4 regions of the Halobacillus ihumii genome follow, and region 2 is predicted to be linked to each of the others. Evidence: riboswitches for the same ligand, from Rfam matches in the RefSeq annotation. Region 2 holds a riboswitch; each other region holds the start of a gene.
The links. A riboswitch is a leader RNA that binds a small molecule or an ion and turns the genes downstream of it on or off. The one in region 2 is predicted to bind S-adenosylmethionine.

Region 1 (2,203 bases), 1.8 Mb from region 2:
CTTTATCCACTTCCTTCAAGGCAATTTCCACCAATCTAGCATAGAAAGGTGCGCCCCCAATAATAAGGGCTGGAAGAGCGGCTTTAGGTCCCCGAATCGTCCCCATTAGAAAATCGGTAAACGGAAATAATAACAGTATTAAAATAATAAAAGGAATGGCTCGAAATACGTTAACTATTGCTGCTGTGACCCAGTTTAATGGTTTGTTCTGCCATAATCCTCCCGGGCCTGACAGGTATAAAAGCAACCCAAGTAACAATCCAAGAATAAATGTTCCTGCTACTGAAATGCTTGTCATAAATAGAGTTTCATTCGTTGCTGTAATCATATCCTGCATTTCAACGTTCGCGAACAATCCATTATTCATTTGGGTTCACCTCCACTTGTACAGAAGTGGTTTGAATGTAGGCGATCGCCCTGTCTATTTCTTCTTTATCGCCAACAAACTGTACAAATAAGGTGCCATAAGCTCCTTTTTGTGTTTGCGTGATTTTCCCATGAAGAATATTTACATCAATTGTAAATTCTCTGGAAAGTTCACTGATAAGAGCCTGGTTCGTACTTTCACCAATAAAATGAAGTTTTACGATCTCACCGGTTTTGTATGTTTCATTGATAAGTCCTAATGAATGTTCACGATCAGGATCACCCATTACTTGGTCAACAAACCGTTTCGTAACTTTTTGTTTTGGATATAAAAACACATCCAGTACATCACCTGACTCAACAATTTTCCCTTCTTCCATTACGGCGACCCGATGACAAATTTTTCGAATCACATGCATTTCATGAGTGATCAAGACGATCGTTAATCCGAGCTTTCGGTTAATATCCACTAACAAATCCAATATAGAGTCTGTGGTTTCAGGATCAAGTGCTGAAGTTGCTTCATCACACAAGAGTACTTTGGGATTGTTAGCTAAGGCTCTGGCAATTCCCACCCTTTGTTTCTGACCACCGCTCAATTGTGAAGGGTAGGAACCACCTCTGCCCGACAACCCCACCAAATCGATTAGTTCATTTACGCGTTTTTTACGCTCTTCTTTTTTTATCCCGGCTATTTCTAACGGAAAGGATATATTATCGTAAACTGTTCTTGACCAAAGCAGATTAAAATGTTGAAAGATCATGCCTATTTCCTGTCTGGCCACTCTCAGTTTACCTTTCTTTAGTTCAGTAACATTTTCGTTATCAATGGTTACACGTCCGCTACTCGGCTCCTCAAGACGGTTCAAAAGCCTGATAAACGTACTTTTGCCAGCACCACTGTAACCAATGACTCCGTATATTTCACCCTTATCAATATCCAAGTCCAGCTTATCAACTGCACGGACATTTTGATCTTTCGTATAAAAAACTTTTGATAATTCCTTAATCGAAATCAACGCTGCGCCTCCTAAAAACAAGCTGCAATTCCCTATGTTCGAAAACTACACTGATTAAAGCTGCTCAGTAGATGAACTACCTTTTAAAGGGAAAAGCGCTATAGCCATAAAATAAATTAAAAAACGCCTTTCTGTTGAGAACAGAAAGGCGTTTACACGTCTTGATATCTTCTGTTCTCTCATCTGCCAAAGCATAAAGCTTTGCAGGAATTGGCACCTTTTCAAGTTATAAACTTGACGGTTGCCGGGCATCAACGGGCCAGTCCCTCCGCCTCTCTTGATAAGAGATACGTATATTCATATTTTCAAATGTAGTTTTCTTAATGATACAAACAGGATTTTAGCACCACTGGCTTTAAACTGTCAACAAAAATCGACATAAAAAAATCTCTTCCTTTTAGAAGAGATGACTTTTTCATTCTCTTCTCATCTTTCAAAGCTCTCTGCTTTGCTGGAATTAGCACCGTATTGTAAGAAAACCGGTTGCCGGGCGTCAACGGGCCAGTCCCTCTGCCTCTCTTGATAAGTGAAGATGTCGATATTTATAATAAGAATATGTTAGCATGGGGTTGCATTCTCGTCAATGAAAAAGTTAGGAGGAGCCTAGATGAACGAGGAAAATGACTTTGAATTATCTTTTATTCATTCTCACGAAACATACCGATTAACAGAAGATCATGGAAAAGTAATCATGATCACTTTTTGGGCTTCCTGGTGCCCTGATTGTGGAGTGGATTTGCCAAAGAAAGAGCAGCTCTTCAAATCCTTAGATAAAGAAAAAGTAAAGATGATCACAATAAATGTGAAGGGGCGGGAGA
Region 2 (2,203 bases):
CGGTGACTTGAGCAGACTGGAGGGCCCACTTGATTACACCTTCATCATTTTCAGTAATTGCTGAATCAGTTTCTTTACCAGTTGCTGTCGCAATGGCACGATCCAGGTCATTTACAAGGTCCTTCACTGATTCTAAACCGACAGATAAACGGATCAATTCTTCTGAAACCCCGCTCTTAGCGAGAGCTTCGACAGATAGCTGCTGGTGAGTCGTTGAAGCAGGGTGAATGATCAACGACTTCGCATCCCCTACGTTGGCTACGTGTGACCATAAAGCAATATTGTTTATCACTTGTCGACCCGCTTCACGGCCGCCTTTGATGCCGAAATTGACAATCGATCCATAACCGCCTTCCAAATATTCATCAGCTAATGAATGGGCAGGGTGTTCTTTTAATCCTGGATAGGAGACCCATTCTACATCAGGGTGACCTTTTAGATATTCAGCAATCTCTAATGCATTATCGTTGTGACGCTCAATACGCAGCGGCAATGTTTCAAGTCCTTGCAGTAATAGGAAAGCATTTTGCGGACTTAAGCAGGCACCTAAATCCCTTAATAACTGAACGCGTAGTTTCGTTACAAAGGCTAATGTGCCAAAATCTGAAGCATAACGGATCCCGTTATAACTTTCATCTGGCTCAGTGAAAACTGGGAATTTGCCGTTCGTCCAATCAAATCTCCCGCCGTCAACTACCACTCCACCGATGGCTGTTCCATGACCTCCGATCCACTTCGTAGCAGAATGAACAACGATATCGGCTCCAAATTCAATCGGCTTACAGGAATAAGGTGTAGCGAATGTATTGTCAACGATAAGCGGCACGCCATGGCCATGAGCAATCTCAGAAACTTTTTCGAAATCTAACACATGTAAGCTTGGATTCCCAATGGTCTCGGCAAATACAGCTTTCGTCTTGTCGGTTAATGCATTGCGAAAGTTTTCAGGGTCCTCTGGGTCAACGAAATTAACCTTAATACCATACCGCGGCAAAGTGTTAGCGAATAAATTATAGGTGCCTCCATATAAATTTGAAGCCGCAACAATTTCGTCACCTGATCCAGCCAAGTTTAAGATAGAAAGGGCAATCGCTGACATTCCTGAGGCTGTGGCTACAGAAGCTACGCCATTTTCAAGAAGCGCCATCCGTTTTTCAAATACATCGACCGTCGGATTTCCAATTCTTGAATAAATATTCCCTGGCTCATCGAGAGCAAATAAGCTCTGTGCATGATCGGTATCATGGAATACATAAGACGTTGTTTGATAAATAGGTACTGCCCTTGATCCAGTGGTAGGGTCAGGGGATTGGCCACCGTGCAGTGAAATCGTGCTTAAATCGTAACTTTCAAATGAGTTTGTCATGTTTACATCCTCCTTGGGAAATAGGTTGAATTTTTACTAGCAAGAGGGCTTCGGGGTGGCTCGAAGAAGGATTTTCAACGCGAAAAACCCCTCTTCTCGATAAGAAGAGGGGTTTGAATAAACAGGTCCTCCTCTTATCTCTCAGATTCAAAAATCTGTAGGATTTGGCACCTTTTCAAACCGATGTTTGAAGGTTGCCGGGCTTCGCAGGGCCTATTCCCTCTGCCGCTCTTGATAAGAGTACTTACTATTTAATTTGGCTATGGTTATGAATTATAAAGTACAACAATTAGAAAAGTCAATCATTTTTGAATATTATTTTACAGAATGGGTAATCGCTTCTTTAAACTGAGAAACCATATCGGCTGATTCCTCTATCCCGATCGACAACCTCACTACATAATCATTGACACCAATCTTGTTCCTCTCCTCATCTGTCAGGGAGCGATGAGAGGTTTTAATTGGATAAGACACCGTTGTTTCTATCCCGCCAAGTGTTGGGGTTAATTTAATCCAACCTAAAGAACGAAAGAATCTTTCAATCTCTGTTTTTCTGCTAAGTTCGATTGTAACAATCGCCCCATGTCCATTTTCAGAAACATGATCGGGATAATAGACACGTTCCACCAGTTCCTCCTGCTTTAAAGAATCAGCCACTTCCTTTGCGTTGGCTGACTGCCGCTTCATCCTCAGCGCCAGTGTCTTTGCCCCTCTTTGGGTTAGCCAGGCTTCATAAGGACTTAAATTTGCACCAAGTGAGATCACTTTCCGCTTAGCTTGTGCCATAATTTCCTTGCTGCCAACCACGACGCCTGATGTGACATCACTATGACCACC
Region 3 (2,203 bases), 1.8 Mb from region 2:
TCAAACAATTCCCTAACTGCTGTCACAAGCTTCTCTTCCGTTACTTTTCCTGACCCGTGTGTATCAATGGAGATCGAAACTGGCTGCGCTACGCCAATGGCATACGCCAATTGAACTTCACAGGAATCAGCTAAGCCTGCAGCTACAATGTTTTTCGCAACATAGCGGGCAGCATAGGCCCCAGATCGGTCTACTTTAGTAGCATCTTTACCGCTAAAGGCTCCTCCCCCATGGCGAGCATATCCGCCATATGTGTCAACAATAATCTTTCTACCTGTTAACCCGGCATCACCTTGTGGGCCGCCAATGACAAACCTTCCAGTAGGATTAATAAAATACTTGGTCTCCTCATCAATAAGTTCTGACGGGACAACAGGCTGAATAACTTTATCTTTCAAATCTCTTTGAATTTGTTCAAGTGTTATTTCTTCGGCATGCTGTGTAGAGATAACAATCGTATCGACTCGAACAGGCTGATCATGTTCATCATACTCAATCGTTACCTGAGTCTTCCCATCTGGACGCAAATAACCGAGAGTACCATCATTGCGCATATCTGAAAGACGCTTCGATAACTTATGAGCAAGTGATATCGGCAAAGGCATTAGTTCAGCCGTTTCGTTATTTGCAAAACCAAACATTAGACCTTGGTCTCCTGCACCAATAGACTCGATTTCTTGATCGCTCATTTGACCCTCTCTTGACTCTAGCGCTACATCTACTCCGCCTGCAATGTCCGGAGATTGTTCATCTATAGCCGTTAATACAGCACATGTATCAGCGTCAAATCCATACTTCGCTCTTGTATAGCCGATATCTTTAATCGTTTGACGTACAATAGCAGGGATATCTACATACGTATTTGTACTGATCTCACCTGAAACGAGGACAAGTCCTGTCGTAACAGTTGTTTCACACGCAACACGTGCGTTCGGATCATTTTTTAAAATTTCGTCTAGAATCGCATCAGAAATCTGGTCACAGATTTTATCAGGATGACCTTCTGTTACAGATTCAGATGTGAATAACCGGCGATTGGCTGGCATTCTGCTAAACTCCTCCTTCTGTTAAATACATAGATTAGACGGAACTCTTTACCAGTATCATTAGAAACCTCTCTAGATTCCTATGGTTTCCTTACAATCGTTTTTATGGCTATTGCACATTTCACGTTATATGTACATATGAATATGAACATCATCAGAAATTGTGCTGAACCTTTTCCCAATAAAAGAAAAAACCCTTCCTTCGTTCAGAGGAAAGGCATCGTTTCCTTTCGCTCTTATCGTCCAAGGCATAACAATTGCCTTGCTTCAGGTTAGCACCATGTCAGCAGCTATCTGACGGTTGCCGGGTTTCTCAGGGCCTGTCCCTCCACCAACTCTGGATAAGAGAGTATCCGTTCGAGATAATCGTACCGAAAACCTCATTTAATGTCAATCCGTTTACTATGCTTTAAGAAACGGTCTGCTTTTCTACGTAAATATCGCTATTATATAGTTAGCTCATATATCTGGAATAAGGAGCTCTTTACATTTCCGGTAAAAAGATGGATTCTCCGATTTACAAAAAAACAGAGACTAGTTTGACCATTATTGCTAAATGCAATAGGAAACGAATGAACTAGGGGTAAACCCCCACAAATAACAGCTTGGATTGTTCAAAGTTATCGAATGCGTGATACAAAATTTTATAGTAAAATAAATTGAAAGCATTTTCATTATTAGTATGGATTATTAAAATGAATGTGTTATACTATTAATCAACTTAAAGCAATAACTTAAAGTAATTTATGCTTTTTATTAATTTTAAAGTAAAGGCGGGTTGACACATATGAGTGCCATTAACCAACTATCAGATTTAAACCAACTTTTAGCGCAAGAGCATGTCCTCCATCATTTGTCTGTACCACAACTTGTAGAAAAAATACTTTCCAAAAAAGAAGGATCGTTAACGGATCGTGGGGCTGTTCTAGCTACTACAGGCACCTATACTGGCCGATCTCCAAAGGATAAATTTATCGTAAAAGATCATGAGTCAGAACCCAACGTCAACTGGGGAAGCACCAATCAGCCTATAGATGAGAGCACATTCGTTCATTTATACCATAAAGTGTTGGATCATTTAAAAGAGCGTGAAGAAGTATTTGTTTTTAAAGGCTACGCAGGAGCAGACAAGAAAAGCCAACTGCCTATTCAAGTCA
Region 4 (2,203 bases), 130 kb from region 2:
ATTTTCCCACCTACAGTGAATGAAAGAATTAGACTATGTCAACAATTAATCGTATAGCCTATTGAGACTGGAGGTTAAAACATATGGGGTTAATTGAAATAGCTGCTTTAATTGTCGCAGCCATATCGATCATTCACTTATGGATAGTACGGAAATCCCACCATCATAAAGCTTTAACGATTATTGAACAAATTGAAACGGATGAAAATTTGAAGAGGACTCTGGCGATGGGGATTTACTACAGGTTTAAGAATAAGGAAACAGTCCAAACAAAGGCAGGAGAAGTAGTGGAGGAAAACTACTCCAAACTATTTATCAAGGAAGACCCAGTTACTTTCGAACGATTTGTGGCAAATATTTTTGAAAAGAAATTCAATGGCACTGCCTGGGTCACGAATCCTTCCTGGGATTTTGGCGTTGATTTTGACCTTACCGTAAAGGATAAGAAATATTTAGCACAGGTGAAATGCTATAAGGATGACATGGGATATGAACCAATTGCATTACTTCATTCAAATATAGTGAAGGAAGGCGCAGCAGGGGGCTACGTGATTACCACTGGCTCTTTTAACAAGAATGCTGTGAATTATGCTCATTCACTAAAGGACATTGAACTTATTGATGGATTGGAGCTTGTAGAGTACTGGCTGGAAGGCGTGAAAGAAGTGGATAAGGAGTTAATAGGCGAAATAGAGGAGGCCTAATGTACTTATTTTCTTCTGAAACATTGTGTAGGGTTTGAATAGTCGAAAATTTCACAATAAATGATTGACAATTAGTGCTAGGGAGTGTAAATTATAGGATAATTAAATAATATATATTTCTTATCCAGAGAGGTGGAGGGACTGGCCCTTCGAAGCCTCGGCAGCAGACTGCAATAGTACTGTGCCAATTCCAGCAAGCCGTAAAGGTTTGAAAAGATAAGAAGGGTGAAGTAACCGGATGCTTAAACCTCTTCTTATTTTGTGAGAAGAGGTTTTTTATGTGGGATTGCATGGGCACAGGGAGAAACAATAGAGGAGGGCTTGTATGGCAGACATTGATGAAAGAAAAATTAAGGATATCATCTCGAAGCTGGAAGGATTGGAGTTTGGTTCATTAGTGGTCACGGTGCACAATGGGGAAGTTACTCAAATCGATACCACTGAGAAGCAACGTTATACATCAAGCGACAATGGTTCCAAGAAAATAAATACATAGTAGGGGGTACTCCGAGATACGTGTAAAATTAGGACATAGGATGGGATATAATCCCATCCATTAATCTAATACCAACCGTCCATCTACTGGATGAGGCGCTATCTCTAAGTTAATCGTGTATTCTCCGAACCTTTTAATGTGACTCATTAAGTAAGGGCTTAGATGTCTGATGTCCTCAGTGTGTACCTCATAACCCTCCTTCGAAAGGAACGTAAAACTTTCGTAAGATCTACAACATTGTGAAAGATTAAGGCATTGGATACTAGTTCATTGTACTTCATGATCTTTTCTTGCTGTTTCGGATCGTTTGTAGCGATAATCCCTTGACCGCCGGAGGAAAGCCACTGCGAAAAGTCATGAAAAGCTTCGACTTTGTTCGTTTCGGCTGTAATTTGCTTTCTTACATCCATATCAGATATGTAGAATAATAAGAAAACTGTACGAACCACACGTCCTAGTTCACGGAAGGCTTGATACAGGCGATTTTTACGACTATAATTACTAAGCTTCCGGAGAAGAAGAGGCGACTACATTTTCCCGGATTGAATGGAAAGCACGACCCGCATCAGATCTTGCCAATGCGTTTCGATTAAGGACCAATCAATGGCATCGCTAAATAACGCATTGATATGCTGGTACACTGTATCTTTCGTAGGGCGATAAAATTTTAAAGCCTTGATATTCCGAATGCGGGGCATGAGTTTGATGCCTAATAAATAGCTGAGCGCAAATACCGGGGTGGATTGCCCCTGCGTATCAGCAAACAACGTATCCGGTTGAACATCGGACTCGTTCTTTAAAAGGCCTTCAATAATATAGACGGCCTCCCATACCCCACAAGGAATGAAGTGGCTAAATAAGGAGATATAGTTGTCCGAAATATGGTGGTAAGCAATGCCTCCGTATCCTCCATAGCGAATATGATTTTCGGCAAGCAAAATCTAATGGAAAAATCATTATTCTATCAACACATGATCCACAAATACGTGAATATGCTAATAAA

Region 1: another riboswitch for S-adenosylmethionine. It lies ahead of G6R08_RS03820 (methionine ABC transporter ATP-binding protein); the one in region 2 lies ahead of G6R08_RS12380 (PLP-dependent aspartate aminotransferase family protein).
Region 3: another riboswitch for S-adenosylmethionine. It lies ahead of metK (methionine adenosyltransferase); the one in region 2 lies ahead of G6R08_RS12380 (PLP-dependent aspartate aminotransferase family protein).
Region 4: another riboswitch for S-adenosylmethionine. It lies ahead of G6R08_RS11765 (YezD family protein); the one in region 2 lies ahead of G6R08_RS12380 (PLP-dependent aspartate aminotransferase family protein).

Annotation. Positions count from the first base shown of each region.
Region 1 is NZ_CACVAO010000001.1:713,588-715,790, forward strand. Features, by position in the region: gene G6R08_RS03815 (methionine ABC transporter permease) at 1-367, opposite strand, end outside; gene G6R08_RS03820 (methionine ABC transporter ATP-binding protein) at 360-1,385, opposite strand; SAM riboswitch class I at 1,562-1,672, opposite strand; SAM riboswitch class I at 1,809-1,914, opposite strand; gene G6R08_RS03825 (TlpA family protein disulfide reductase) at 1,993-2,203, shown strand, end outside.
Region 2 is NZ_CACVAO010000001.1:2,479,307-2,481,509, reverse strand. Features, by position in the region: gene G6R08_RS12380 (PLP-dependent aspartate aminotransferase family protein) at 1-1,366, opposite strand, end outside; SAM riboswitch class I at 1,498-1,607, opposite strand; gene G6R08_RS12375 (trans-sulfuration enzyme family protein) at 1,682-2,203, opposite strand, start outside.
Region 3 is NZ_CACVAO010000001.1:650,185-652,387, forward strand. Features, by position in the region: gene metK (methionine adenosyltransferase) at 1-1,046, opposite strand, end outside; SAM riboswitch class I at 1,280-1,394, opposite strand; gene pckA (phosphoenolpyruvate carboxykinase (ATP)) at 1,834-2,203, shown strand, end outside.
Region 4 is NZ_CACVAO010000001.1:2,352,088-2,354,290, forward strand. Features, by position in the region: gene G6R08_RS11760 (restriction endonuclease) at 84-704, shown strand; SAM riboswitch class I at 822-927, shown strand; gene G6R08_RS11765 (YezD family protein) at 1,030-1,200, shown strand; partial or broken gene G6R08_RS22120 (transposase) at 1,261-2,138, opposite strand.